Regions from separate parts of the Leptolyngbya sp. FACHB-711 genome, predicted to be linked through region 1. Evidence: predicted binding sites of a transcription regulator. Region 1 holds the regulator's gene; the other holds the start of a gene.
What was found. Region 1 encodes NtcA, which controls nitrogen genes in cyanobacteria. Its sites were predicted from a motif close to TTTGTANNNNNNNNTACAAA; they were not measured.

Region 1 (7,302 bases):
AAACTTGCGCTCTCGGCGCAAACTATCGTTCTCGCGGCGATCGCCTGGGCAGTCCTGGCACTTCTTTTCTTTCTGCTGTTTAGCGTTTCGCCCTCAGGAGAGGGACGCCCCGAATGGTACGGCGTGATCACCTATGTTTTTGAATCGCTTGCTTTTCTCGCAGCGGGCTTATTTTGCTTTCGCAACTGGCGCAGCCCTCAAATTGTGAGTGGTCGAACCGTCTGGCTGGCGATTGGGCTGGGCATGCTCACTTACTTCATCGGCAATTTGATTCTGGGCTACTGGGAAATCGGCTTGGGCAAATCGCCTGAAGTGTCTCCTGGAGATTTGTTTTATATTCTGACCTACCTCTTCCTGGGCTGGGGAATGCTGCGGGCAGTGCTCACTCGCCGCCTCAATCTCACTCCCATTCAGTGGGGCATCCTGGCAGCAATTACGATCGTGGGAATTACGATCGCGGCTTCCTTTGCTCCTTCCAGCACCACTGCTGCTGAATGGTCTGCTCCTGGCTCTGCTGAACAGCTCGTTGCTGCCGCACCCAGTCCAACCAATGCCAGCCCTACACCTACCGTTGATACGTTTCCTGCTATACCGAATCCGGCTTCTCCAGAAGTTGCAGATGTCCCAGCCTGGGCGATCGCAATGGAGTCGCAGCTTGAACCTCTTGCTGGAATCATTAGCTGGCTCTACATTATCGGCGATGTGATTTTGGTGGTGATGGCAACAATGCTGTTGCTTGCTTTCTGGGGTGGGCGGTTCTCGTTATCCTGGCGGTGTATTGCGGCGGCGGCTCTCTGCTTCTATATTGCAGACATCTGGTTTAACTATGCGGTGACCTATATTCCTGGGTATGAAACAGGGGCATTACCCGAAGTGTTCTGGGTTTTTAGCGGCTGCTTGTTTGCGATCGGGGCTGCTTTAGAATATGACCTATCGACTCGACGACAAACCCGACGACGACGCAGCTAAAATGAAAGACGCATCTCATTTTGGGTGAGAAAACCTGGCATGGCTCCGAAGAAACTGTCTGAATCTGACAAGCAGGATATTCTAAACCGCTATCGTCAATCCGAGGAGACGGCTGCGAGTTTGGCAACTCATTATGGGGTAAGTACCAGTACGGTGAGCCGTCTACTCAAGCAAAGCATTCCAGAACAGGAATATGAAGTTCTGGTGCAGCAAAAGCGATCGGGAGCCAGAACACTGGACACTAATGATTTGCCAGACCTGGAGGCAATCAGTGCCGCATTAGCCGTTGTGCTGAAAGCTGATCGTGCTGCACAAGACAAACCTGCAGAAGATTCCGCAGAAGCAGCAGAAACCCCAAAACCCGCGATTGAAATGCCTCGCCAGCGCAAGCGATCGCAATCGACTCTGACAGAGTCCGCTTCGGTGTCTATGCCAATTGTCGAAGCCCAGCTCGAGGTTCCGCTCACAATTCAGCAGGAACCAGAGTTCGACGACGAAGCTGAAGAAGCGGCAGTTATCCCGTCTGACGGTAGCCTGACGAGCCGACCGCTCAGTCCTGATACGCTCGACGAAGAGCTAGAAGACGACCTCGATGATGAGGACGATGACCTCGACGATCTCGATGATGACCTTGATGACGAAGACGACGATGAAGACGATGATCTGAGCGGTGATGTGCCGATCGAGATGGTTCACGTCCAGGGCAAGGGCATGGTAAATGTGTTGCCGCTCTCCGAGGCCCAGATTCCCCGCACTTGCTATGTAGTGGTCGATCGCTCCGCAGAGCTGATTACTCGTCCGCTCAAAGACTTTGCTGAGCTGGGACAAATTCCACCCGGAGAAGTTCAGGAGAAAACTCTACCTATTTTCGATAATCATCGCGTGGCGAAGCGGTTTCTCCGTCGAATGCAGCGTATTGTCAAAGTTCCAGACGGTCGAATGTTTCAAAAAGTGACCCCCTACCTTCAGGCAAAAGGCATTACGCGCCTGCTCATCGACGGGCAAATTTACTCAATCTAGTCTGTCCTACCCGCTCACTACTCACCCACCTACCGCTTCTCTAATCCCTGCCTCCCAACGGTAGAAAGAGGGCGGTCCCTGCCATGCCCAGAACAACGCTAAACGCCAGCACTAGTCCGATCGGAATTTGGATCGACTGAAAGCCCAAAAACTGAAAGGCGATCGGGGCTGCGTTTTGAATTGCAACAATCGCGATCACGCCAATCCAAACGGCGGTCAGCAGGGGAATCAGAACTTTTGCCATCGGGGCTCCAGAGAGTTATCAAGGGGGTCAGGGCGCAGAGCAGACATCGGTTAGACAGACCACCAGAACAGACTGAATCTTCGCATCCGGGCGAAAATTTCCGGTTTCATTGTATTCGCTGCTTGCAGCAGGATAAACTCCCGCAGTCTGCTGGTTGCCGTTCCCGGTCGCGAAGGAAATGTTGGGGACAGGCTGTCGCTCAAAGCGGGCATACTCTCTTGCTTCATTCTGCGTATTGTAAGACAGAGTTACTTTCCCATATGCCTGCTCTGCCTGGGCAATCGACGTTCCGGCTCCTACCCCTTCTGCGGTGCGGTATTTGGGATTGCGGGTGAGAATGCCCTGAATCAAATCGCTGTCCTTTAACGGTTGCTTTGCCAGATGCAGCAAGTAGAACTGCACCTCGCCGCCCTGGCTCACCTCGATCGCATCAAAATCCACCATAAACGGCGACTTTTCTGTAAACGTTGCGGTTGCTCCCAAGGTTTGCTTCAGTTCGCCCAGCCTGATTCCTAATTGAGCTGCCCCAACCCCTTTGTCAGAAATCGTTGTATTTTGAACCTCTCCGGTAGGAGCTACATCCGGGCTGGCACTGGCTGAAGGAGTTTCAGTTTGGGGAGAAGCAGCGATCGAAGGACTGGAATCGGGAGAGGCAGTAATCGATTGATTGCCAGAGCCATTACAGCTTGACACGAGCAGAACGGTGCTCAGCAGCACAAAGCCAAAGTTGAGCGGAGCAGAGCGGAAAGGCATAGGAATTCGAGACATTATCACTGGGTGAAACGACGGCATAGCATCAGGAACGAGGCATTTGGGGGAAGCGGTTTGCTGAGACAGAGTTACGATCGTCTTCATCCCCTTCCCGATCGGCGACCTCCCGAAAAGAGCTGCTTTCCATTATCGTGTCTTCTTCAAATCTTTTAGCGACATATCTTCCAGCGACACGTCTTCCAGCGACAGAGCAAGCTGATAGAGATCACGGCGAGGCAAATGGGTTTGACTGGCAAGCTGACGGCTCGCTTGAGAGCGAGACATTCCCTGCCGCAGCAGCTCTTGCAATTCAGTTTTAAGGGCACTTTCAGATAAAACCCGTGTGGCGGGCTGGCCTCCGGCAATCACCAGCGTAAATTCACCGTAGGCTTCCTGAGTCTGGTAGTGCTGCTCTGCCTCTGCCAGGGTTCCCCGCCAGAATTGCTCATGCAGTTTGGTAAGTTCTCTTGCCAGCACAATTTGCCGATCGCCTCCAAACTCTTCCCGCAAATCTTTCAAAGTCTGCCGCAGTCGGTGAGGAGCCTCGTAGCACACGATCGTGCGAGTTTCGCTCTGCAATGCGATGAGCCGCGCTTGACGCTCTGTGCCTTTTGTGGGCAAAAATCCTTCGAAGACAAAGCGATCGGTGGGAAGCCCAGCTGCGCTCAGGGCAGTGACCACAGCAGAAGCTCCCGGAATCGGTACGGCAGGGATTCCTTGCTCGATACAGGCTTTTACCAGCTCATAGCCGGGATCGGAAATGCCTGGCATTCCGGCATCGGTCACAAGCGCGATCGAATTGCCCTGTTGAAGGCGACGCAGTAGCTCATCCTGACGGCTACGGCGATTGTGGTCGTGATAGCTAATCTGCGGCGTTTTGATCTGGAAGTGCTGAAGCAGCTTTCCAGTGTGACGAGTGTCTTCTGCCGCAATAAAATCAACCTGACGTAAAACTTCGATCGCCCGGAAGGTCATGTCTTCCAGATTGCCGATCGGGGTTCCTACGATGTATAACGTTGCAGACTGAATCTCCATACCAGGATCTTAACCACGGAAGGCAAAACCTTGTGGAAATTGCCTGGTAATTTTCCCGGAGAAGCTCCCTATTTCTAAAGCTGTCCTTGAAGTGTTGATAAAGCGAAACCTTCGCTGTTGCTTGCCCCTGAATCAAAGCGCATTCTGGTTTCATCAGTTGCTTTTATCAGAGCGCAAAGCTGCCGAAATTGCGGTTTAAGGGCGCGCTCACTGCTCTGGTTCAATCAATTGTTCTTTGGTTTGCCTCTTTTGGGGCGTTGTCTAGAGGCTGCTGCGCTATGTCATTCACACATTCTGAATTTGTTACCCTACTGCCGTCATTTGCATCTGAGATTCATCCTTCGGTTCAGAGCAGAACTAAGCGATCGATCGATATTCTGGGCGCAGGGGTTGGCTTAACGCTGACCGCTCTGGTTTTGATCCCGATCGCAGTAGCAATCTATATCAGCGATCCCGGCCCCATTTTTTACAGCCAGGAGCGATGCGGGTTTCGCGGACAAACGTTCCGCATCTGGAAGTTTCGCTCGATGGTGGTGAATGCCGAGAAACTTCAGCATCAGGTTCAAAATCAGGCGCAAGGCTACATCTTTAAGAACGATTGCGATCCTCGTATTACGCGAGTAGGACGATTCCTGCGGCGTACTAGCCTAGACGAGCTGCCACAATTCTGGAACGTGCTACGCGGCGAGATGAGCCTGGTTGGAACCCGCCCGCCTACGCTAAATGAAGTGAGCCGCTACAAAGCTCACCACTGGCAGCGGCTAGAGGTAAAGCCAGGTATCACGGGAGAATGGCAGGCAAATGGTCGATCAACCGTAACCGATTTTGAGGAAATCGTGAAATTAGATTTGCGCTATCAGGAACGCTGGTCGATCGCTTATGATTTAGGGCTGATTTTCAAAACTATCCAGGTTGTGCTTAATCGTCGGGGAGCCTGTTAGCCAGGAGAAGACAACGTTTCGCCAGACAACAATGCGAAGCCGTTTCCCCTTCAGCAGAATCAATGGTGATATTTAATTGGGAAATAGAGCATTAGAAAACATCCTTCACAAAACTGGCACTGCTGACCCTCGCAAATCCAATTTTGGAAGCATTGTCTTGAGCTGCTGGAGCAATATCAGTCTCAGTCAGTCGGTTTTAACAGGAACTTTTTGCCCCTATTTCGCCTTAAAATCTGACTTTTTCAGCACTTAGACCAAGATTGGGCTAGATATGTATTACTTAATACAAAAAATCCGCTCAGAGTTAAGTTTAGTAATTTAAAGTCAGAAAGCTATCACAGAAGTTCCGATATCCCATTTGGCTTAACCCTACTTGCTCCACACCAGAGTGAAGGACAGGGGGTAAAAAGTCGGTTAGAACCAATTGGGCTAGAACGAATGATCTTATTGGTAGCAGGTGGCGGTAAGATGAAATCTTCAAAGGCGGGCTGGGGGAAGGGATATGGTAGCTGCACCAAATAAGCCATTGGCAAACGTCTTTCGTCAATTAAGCGGGAGTGCTTTTCCACCTGTTGTTGAAGCCTACGATCGTGGCAAAACAATCTTCTTTCCCGGCGACCCTGCCGAGCGAGTTTACTTCCTGCAAAAAGGGGCAGTCAAACTATCTCGCGTGTATGAAGCAGGTGAGGAAATTACGGTCGCGCTTCTCCGTGAAAACAGCGTGTTTGGCGTTCTGTCGCTCATCACCGGGCAACGTGCTGATCGCTTCTATCATGCCGTTGCCTTTACGCCCGTTGAGCTGCTGTCTGTGCCGATCGAGCAAGTCGAGAAAGCCCTGAAGGAAAACCCCGATCTCTGTATGCTGATGCTGCAAGGGTTATCCTCCCGAATTCTGCAAACCGAGATGATGATCGAAACGCTGGCGCATCGCGACATGGGATCACGTCTAGTCAGCTTCCTGCTGATTCTTTGCCGCGACTTCGGCATGCCCACCACCGAGGGCATTACGATCGACCTTAAACTATCTCATCAGGCAATTGCGGAAGCGATCGGCTCAACGCGGGTCACTGTGACTCGGCTGCTCGGCGATCTGCGTCAGGATCAAATGATTTCGATCCACAAGAAAAGAATTACCGTTCACAATCCAGTCACGCTCAGCCAGCAGTTCACTTAAAGTTAGCTGTGTCGCTGTTCAAAACACCCATGCCCCCAGAAGGACAGGAAGGACAAGGGATAGAACTTTCATTTCCCAAGTAACCTCATCCTAAGCGAATGCTTCTGGAGAAGAGGAACAGGAGGCTTGCGATCGGACGCGAACAAACGTTGCCGAACGGAGAAAGCTTGCGATTCCAACAAAACCTGAGTTAGCCAAATACACTGATAACCATTCACCCCTCATCTCCCCCTCCCCCACCCAACCCTCAGGGTAGAAGTAGTAATCCTCACCGCCCTTTAGAATGGACTACAGATGGTTCTATTTATTAATCTGGGTCTATGTCAGTATTAGCGACAATCTCAGTTCTCGCCCTGTTAATTGTGGTTCACGAGCTGGGGCACTTTTTGGCAGCTCGTCTGCAAGGAATTCACGTCAATCGATTTTCGATCGGCTTTGGTCCGATTTTGCTGAAGTATCAGGGTGAGCGCACCGAATACGCGCTGCGAGCGATTCCGCTGGGTGGCTTTGTTGGCTTTCCCGACGATGACCCAGATAGTACAATTCCGCCCAACGATCCAAATCTGCTGAAAAACCGTCCGGTGCTCGATCGCGCCATTGTAATTAGTGCAGGCGTGATCGCCAATCTGATTTTTGCCTATCTGGTGTTTGTGGCGCAGTTCACAACGATCGGCATTCCTGAACAGTTTGATTATCAACCAGGCGTCGTAGTTCCAGAAATCATTTCTCAACAATCTCCGGCAGCACGGGCAGGGCTTCAGGCAGGAGACATTATCCTAGAAGTCAACGATCAGCCGCTGGGAGCCTCTCAGGACGCCGTTAAATCGCTAATGGAAACGATTCGCACCAGTCCGGATCAGCCTGTTGAATTTACCGTGCAGCGAGGCGATCAACAGCTTGATCTCAGCATTACCCCTAAAGCGGGAGAAGATGGCGTCGCAAAAATCGGCGTACAGCTTGCCCCCAATATCAATGCAACTCAGTATCGCCGCCCCAATGGCGTTTTTGAGGTGCTGGGACTGGCAGCAAAGCAGTTTCAGGGAATGTTTCTTGCCACTGTGAATGGATTTATTGGTCTAATCACCAACTTCTCCTCGATGGCAGGGCAGGTCGCCGGCCCCGTCAAAATTGTGGAGCAGGGCGCGGGCTTGGTTGCAGCGAACGCGGGA
Region 2 (7,302 bases), on a different contig from region 1:
GGGCATGATCGGAAACGATCGTCGGTAAGCCGCTTGCTAACGCTTCGAGAACGACAAGTCCCCAACCTTCTTTGACAGACGGAAAGACAAACGCATCAGCACAGCGATAAAGGCAGGGAAGATGCTCGTCTGCAATTACACCCGGCAGTAGAATCGATCGATCGAGTTCAAGCTCCAGTTCGTGAACCAGTGCGAAAAACTCGTCTCGGTAGGACTGGTAATCAAATAACGTTGCGCCGCCTGCAATCACAAGCTGTGCTTTGGGAAGCGATTTCTGAACCCGGGCAAAGGCTTTAACGAGTTGCAGCGTATTCTTGCGTGGTTCAATGCCGCCGACTGTCAGGAATACCGGATGTCCGGTGATTTGAAGCTGTTGCTTAAGCTGAAGATCCTGAGCCGAGGATACCGGGGTGAATCGATCGCAGTTTACGCCGTTGATCACTCTGGGCGCGTGAATTCCATACTGCTGGAGAAGCTGCTGCTGCCAGTAATCGCTCACGCAAAAACACAAATCCGGTTCACGAATCGATCGTTCCTGGCAATGCTGAAGATAAGGACTGTTGTAATCTTCGATATGGTGAACGGTACGCACGAACGAATGCACGAGCCCACGTTGGCGTAACGCTGCTAAGGCATTTGCGCTAATGCAATCCTGAGCATGAAAGATGTCGTAATTCTCAGACTGAAGATGATGCTCCAGGAAATCAACAAACTCCTGAATCCGCTGCTGAATCAGGCGATCGATCTCCGGCGGGGCGGTTCCTGCTGGAACAGGCTGATAGCGGCAAGCCAGCGATCGAGGCGATGCAGTTCCTCCTACAAAGTAATCAAAACCCCGCCCGTCTTTATCCAGCGCATACACGCAAAGCTGATGCCCTTGCTGATGCAGTGCTTCTGCCAGTTCGAGCGTGTGAATCACGCTGCCTCTGGGCTTAGTGGAATAGGTGAACAGGGCAATTCGCATTGTGGATCGGGCAGGAACGTGGATCAAGCAGGAACAGCAGGGGTGAAACCTGTAAGCGACTGCTTCTGCAAATTCCAGAAACAGATGGAATCTTGCTGCAATCGAAGCACCAGCTCGGACGTGCAGTTCACTTCGCCAATCGGTTCACAGATGAGCTGACGATCGCGAAACATTGCCTGAACTGTTGCGACATGATCAGAATCAATGCTCAACAGAAAGCCGTAGCTGGGAAACGCCGTTAGCCATTGATCGAGCGAGACACCTGCTGGGCAGGGAATTGCGTCCAGGTTCAGAACTGCCCCACAAGCGGAAGTTTCGAGCAGCATGAGGGTTGTGCCAATCACGCCGCCCATACTAATGTCCTTTCCGGCACGGCAAAGCCTTTTCTCTGCCAGATCGGGCAACAGAGCCAGATCTTCCTGCAAGCGCACTGGATCAGCCTTGGTCGCGGCATTCCAGAAGGCAAATTCAGGGTGCATCTGCCCGTCGAAATTGACTGCCATTAAAAGCTGCTGACCGGGCTGAGCATCAAAGCTTGTCATCAGACGTTCTGCCCGTCCTAAAATCGAGACAGAAAGCGCATTATAAGGACTATGGCAGTTGGTGTGTCCGCCCACGATCGGCACATCATATGCTTGAGCAGCTGCCTGCATTCCTGCCCAGATTTGCTGCGATTGTTCAACCGACTGGCTCCAGAGCGCATCGACCAAGGCGATCGGCCGACCCCCCATCGCATAGATATCGCTCACGTTGACCATCACCGCAGACCAGCCTGCAAACCAGGGGTCCTGCTCGACAAAAAATGGCATCATTCCCTCGCTTGCCAGCAGCAAATAAGCTTCCCCATCGGGAATCGCGGCGCAGTCATCGCCCAGCAGCACCTCTGCATCAAGCCAGTTAGGGGTTTGACGCAGAAAGTGGGCGGCAGTCTGAATATCTTGCTTGTGCAAAACGCCGATCGATTCTTGCAGCTTGGTAACGAGGGTAGACAGCATCAGGACGCTTCTCTTGCTTGAAAGGGGAGGACGGGACGGGGTTCGATTGCCGAGGAAAACTGCGAAGCAACCGTAGGAGGATAATAATTCAAATCCGCCTGCATCAGGTGATGGGGACGATCGCAAATTGTAATTTCTTCCAAGGATTCCCAGTGAAGCCGCTGGAAAAACCGCACGTTTTGAAGCTGAACCGTCGCCAGAAATCGCTCGCAACCCCAGGTGTTGGCTGTTGTGACTGCCTTGTGAATTAATCCTTTGCCGATCTGCCAGCCTTTGCGATAGTTGCAGTGTGTTCCCAGTCGTCCGCCGTACCAGAAGCCAGGTTGGGTTTCATAGATTCGCACCACCCCGACGATCGGATTCCGTTCATTTTCCAAGCCTTCCTGCAAATGCACAGCCACGATCGGATAGGCAGTCTGATCGATTTCATCCAGGTCGCTGTCCTGAAAAAGCCGCTGTTCGTCTACAAAAATCGAATGGCGCAGGGCAAAATAGGCTGCAATTTCATCAGGCGTTGTTGCAAGCTTGAACTGATATCGATTCATATTTGCTGAACCTGAGTGATGCGTGATTTCGGGAAAACTTCAAACTCTTTAAGAGAAGGTACGTCTAAACCTCATACGTCGAAAGCGCAGAACAAGCCCCACACTTCGCACACCCCGCCTTCATCTCTGCCGAGCGCAGCCCGGATTGCTTCAGCATTGCGCCGACTCGCTCGTAAAGCGTCTGCATAAATTCACTTTGAGGAGCCGGATGATTTGCCAGAGGCGTTCCCGTAATTGGTACAAAAGGCACAACAAAGGGATAAACGCCGATCTGAATCAATCGATCGCACATCTCCAAAAGTGTCTCTAAGCTATCTCCCAAACCTGCTAGTAAATAAGTGCTAACCTGTCCCCAGCCAAATACCTGAACCGCTGTCCCAAACGCATCAAAATAATGGGCTAAAGGCACAGATGCTTTTCCCGGCATAATTCGCGATCGAATCTCTGGATCAGCGGCTTCCAGGTGCATTCCTAAATTTTCAACGCCTGCATTTTTGAGGCGATCGAACCAGGCAAAATCGTCGGGCGGCTCGCACTGGGCCTGGATCGGTAAGTTTACCCTGGCTTTGATGGCTCTGGCGCATTCAGTCAGGTAGGCTGCGCCGCGATCGGGCGTATTGGGCGTTCCAGTGGTCATTACCATTTGCTTGATACCGTCTAGCCGCACGGCTGCTTCTGCGACCTCTGCAAGCTGCGCTGGCGTTTTGCGAGCGATCGTTCTGCCTGCTTCGAGCGATTGCCCGATCGCACAAAATTGACAGGACGTTGCAGCATCGCTGTAGCGCATACAAGTTTGTAGCACGGTAGTTGCTAGCACATCTCGACTGTGAAGCAGCGCAATCTTCCAGTAGGGAATGCCCTCTGCCGTGGTCAGACCATAGAACTGGGGCTGTTGCGGAAATTGAATCGGAGCGATCGGTTCTCCCTGACGTTCTAACAGCATTTCGGCTACTTTGCCGTTTTCCGTCAGGGCAATTGTGCCATCCACTCTCACGCTGTAGGGTGACTGTGCTGCCGGACTGTTGAAGATCGGAACCATTACCGTTGTGCCATCCACCGTCACAGCTTTATGATCCGACGGGCCTGCCCCACCCTGACGACCCGATGCACCCACATCCGAATCGACTAGCTTCAGACCATAGGACTGAAGTTCAGTAATCAGCGTTTGCTTATTCATAGTGAGAATGATGAGTGAATGATCGGGCAAATCAGGTGTCGATTGCTAAAGGCGTTTCGGATGATGCCCAAGAAGACGGGAAAACTGATTGAGAAGATGAATCAGAAGATACTGCGTTTAACATTGTCCTTGCCTCAGGATTCATCTGCAATTGCAGCAAATCAGGACGGGCATAGTGACCGACCGAATCCATCATGCGCTTGCGCTTGGTGATCAGCGAGAAGTCGAGATCGGCAACGATCATGCCCTCGCCTTCGGTAATGGGCGGACAGAGATGATTGCCTTCGGGACCAATAATGGCAGTATTACAGCCGCCGCTCAGCACCCGCTGAAGCTTTTCATCAGTGGTAATTTGTCCGACCTGTTCCGGCGAGAGCCAACCTGTTGAATTAATCACAAAACAGCCTGACTCCAGCGCATGATGGCGAATCGTAACCTCAATCTGATCAGTAAAAATCTGCCCTACCAGGGAACCAGGAAACTGGGCGCAGTGAATCTGCTCATGCTGTGTCATCAGCGCGAAGCGAGCCAGGGGATTGTAATGCTCCCAACAGGCAAGCGCGCCAATCCGCCCTACCGCAGAATCGATCGCCTTCAGCCCTGATCCATCTCCCTGCCCCCAAACCATGCGCTCGTGATAAGTCGGCGTGATCTTGCGTCGCTTAAGCAGCAGGGTTCCATCTGCATCGAAAATGAGCTGTGTGTTATAGAGGGAGCCATGATCGCGCTCATTCACACCTAGCACCACAACCATGCCATAGGAACGCGCCGCACGGCTTACGGCATCGGTGACAGGTCCGGGAACGGTTACAGCTTCTTCGTAGAGCCGCATGTGTTCCTTGCCCATTAGAACCGGGGGCTGCACAAACGAGAAGTAGGGATAGTAGGGAATGAACGTTTCTGGGAAAACGACAATCTGTGCCCCTTCTTTTGCAGCCTGGGCGATCGACTGCAACACTTTCTCAGTTGTACCATCCCGGTTAAACAGCACCGGACTGATCTGGACTGCTGCGGCGCGAACCGTGCGTGAGTAATCCATAGAATCACAAATTGCGGATGCAAACGGTGGGGAAATTTAGCCCAGTTTGTCCTGAATCCGAACTGGAGATTAAACCGTCCAGGTATCGAGGATAAAAGCGTTGTCTTTGCGGTGCATCAAAATGATGTCTAATACATCAAGCGGATTAATCGGGCGAATGCCGGGAATCAGTGAGGGTTCGCCGTGTCCGTACAGGGCTTGCAGCGCAAAACGGCAGGCATAGACTTTACCCCCTTCTGCCATGAACTTGCTGAGCTGATCGTTGAAATTTTGGTGTCCGGGGAAAGCAGAATCGCCCAACTTCGGGAAGCCGCGCTGCACACCGAGGGTCACGCCCGGACCATAAAGCAGCACCGATGTTTCAAAGCCTTTTCGCAGCAGACGAGTTGCTTGCAGCAGATTCACGAACCCGATCGATCCTTCAAAGGCGACAGTGTGAAATGTTACCAGTGCTTTCTCACCCGGTTCTGCTTTGACATCAGGAAATACTTTCTCTTCATAATCGACAAAGAAATCACCAACTTGATGGGCGGGGGCTGTTACTTCAGGCATACCATTTTCCTTTGTGGATTGGTTTGTGAATTGGATCGACGTGTTGTCAGATTACGAGGTTGCTCACACAATATTTTGTATCTTTAATTACAGAGCGTCAAGATTTGGCGATAGGGTCAGGTGCGCGATCGAGGGTGGGGGAAGAATGCTGCGATCGGGGGTTAGAACCTGTTTAAATCGATAGGTCATTGAGATTGTGCGATTAAAACGAACTCTGTCTCCCCTCTACGAACCCAACAAAAACTCATTCACCACGCTCCAATCCTGCGCCACGACCACTCGTTTACGAGCCACCATATAGTCCGCTAAATACGTCGCATCTCGCGCAATTCCTGAAAATCGCCCAGAGCCCCAGGTATAAAGCCAGGGCAGCCCCAGAAAATACAGTCCCCAAACGCCAGTCACGCCGCGATCGTGTCCCGGATAGCCCTTTCCATCAAACACAGGCACTTCGATCCAGCTAAAGTCCGACTGATATCCTGTACACCAGATTATCGTGCGGATATTTTCTTGCTCGTAGTCGATCGCCAATGAATTCTCGATGGGTTCCCAAACCGGATGATAGGGAGGCTCGATCGGCGCATCGATTTGATTCTTTTCGATAAACGTATCAATTGTTTTTTTGATGCTTTCGGCGACGGCATCTGCCTGATCCAGATTGTGTTTCAGGTCGTTTTGAAACTGGAGCTGGGTTCCTTCAGCTGCTTTCAATTTACCGTGCAGTTTCATGCCTTCTCGCGCAAACTGGCGCAGGTCAATCTCGCGTCCGCCGTCTCTGCCTGTCACATAATGATTGGCTTTTGCCCGCACTTTCTCTTTTTGCGGATGCTGATCGATCGGCAAATCGTAATAACCCATTTGATCAAGCCAATCTACTACATCTTTGCCGCGATATCGACGAGGCGATCGAGGCGCACCGCCCACGCACAAATGCACCTGTCTCCCTGCAAGATGCAGATCCTCTGCAATTTGACAGCCCGATTGTCCAGTGCCCACCACCAGCACCGCTCCATCCGGCAAAGATTCGGAATTTCTGTACTCAGAAGAATGGATCTGATGCAGCGCAGGCAGACATTCGGCAAGACGCGGAATGCGAGGTACATGGTAGCCGCCGATCGCTACAACGACCTGATCTGCCGTAAAGTCTCCGATCGAAGTTGTGACTTCAAACTGTTGCGCTTCATTTCTGCAAAGTTTTAGCACTTCTACGCCTTCTTTGAGAGGTGGTTCAAATGAGGCGGCATAGCGTTCGATGTAGCACACAATTTCTTCTTTTTGCATGAAGCCCTGCGGGTCATTGCCGGGATAGGGAAAACCGGGAAGCTGGCACTGCCAGTTCGGAGTGACCAGGCAAAAACTGTCCCATCGCTTTTCGCGCCATGCGTAGCCAATCTGGTTTTTCTCAAAAACGATGTGGTCAATGCCGCGTTCTTTCAGGCAATAGCTCATCGACAGACCCGCCTGTCCGCCGCCGACAATAATAGCTGAGTAGTGATTGCTCATAGCTGCTGAGGTGAAATGGGTGATGGGGAAATGAATACAGCGTTTACAGTCTATTGATAAACAAAGGGATGGGAGGGCGAAGTTCCACACCGGGAAACCTCTGCATCCCATTTAAGTCCTTGAAGAAGTTGCTGTAGATAAACTTACTGTCAGCCTAGATTTTTTATCTATGAAGTCTTTGTATTCTCAGATACGAAATTCCCAAGTCTATTGATATTGGTAGGTGCAGCTCGACAAACTAAATCCAGCCCTGCTCGATCGCTTTATAAACTGCCTGATAACGAGTCTTGGCTTTGAGCTTGGTAAGAACGTTGTTGAGATGAAATTTGACGGTGCTTTCGCTAATAACAAGCTGATCGGCAATATCTCGATCGCGGTGCCCCTGAGTCAGGAGCCGTAGGATTTCCAGTTCTCGATCGGACAAGGCAACTGCTGGAATCCCCCAAGTCTGTCCCTGCATAACGGCTTCAACCGCCTGCCGAAACTGCTCTGGCTGAAGAGAAAAATCAACCCTTGCCCGGATGTCG

Region 2: a site for NtcA is predicted at 5,347-5,366, ahead of H6F80_RS03145 (MSMEG_0572/Sll0783 family nitrogen starvation response protein). Genes of this name have one in related genera too.

Annotation. Positions count from the first base shown of each region.
Region 1 is NZ_JACJOR010000358.1:10,560-17,861, forward strand. It holds gene H6F80_RS14815 (hypothetical protein) at 1-969, shown strand, start outside; gene H6F80_RS14820 (helix-turn-helix domain-containing protein) at 1,009-1,989, shown strand; gene H6F80_RS14825 (DUF1049 domain-containing protein) at 2,030-2,233, opposite strand; gene H6F80_RS14830 (hypothetical protein) at 2,261-3,001, opposite strand; gene rsmI (16S rRNA (cytidine(1402)-2'-O)-methyltransferase) at 3,131-4,018, opposite strand; gene H6F80_RS14840 (sugar transferase) at 4,297-4,959, shown strand; gene ntcA (global nitrogen regulator NtcA) at 5,462-6,133, shown strand; gene rseP (RIP metalloprotease RseP) at 6,454-7,302, shown strand, end outside.
Region 2 is NZ_JACJOR010000104.1:741-8,042, reverse strand. It holds gene H6F80_RS03170 (MSMEG_0565 family glycosyltransferase) at 1-964, opposite strand, end outside; gene H6F80_RS03165 (sll0787 family AIR synthase-like protein) at 988-1,959, opposite strand; gene H6F80_RS03160 (MSMEG_0567/Sll0786 family nitrogen starvation N-acetyltransferase) at 1,959-2,504, opposite strand; gene H6F80_RS03155 (MSMEG_0568 family radical SAM protein) at 2,569-3,681, opposite strand; gene H6F80_RS03150 (Nit6803 family nitrilase) at 3,713-4,720, opposite strand; gene H6F80_RS03145 (MSMEG_0572/Sll0783 family nitrogen starvation response protein) at 4,790-5,272, opposite strand; gene H6F80_RS03140 (MSMEG_0569 family flavin-dependent oxidoreductase) at 5,498-6,775, opposite strand; partial or broken gene H6F80_RS03135 (helix-turn-helix transcriptional regulator) at 7,014-7,302, opposite strand, start outside.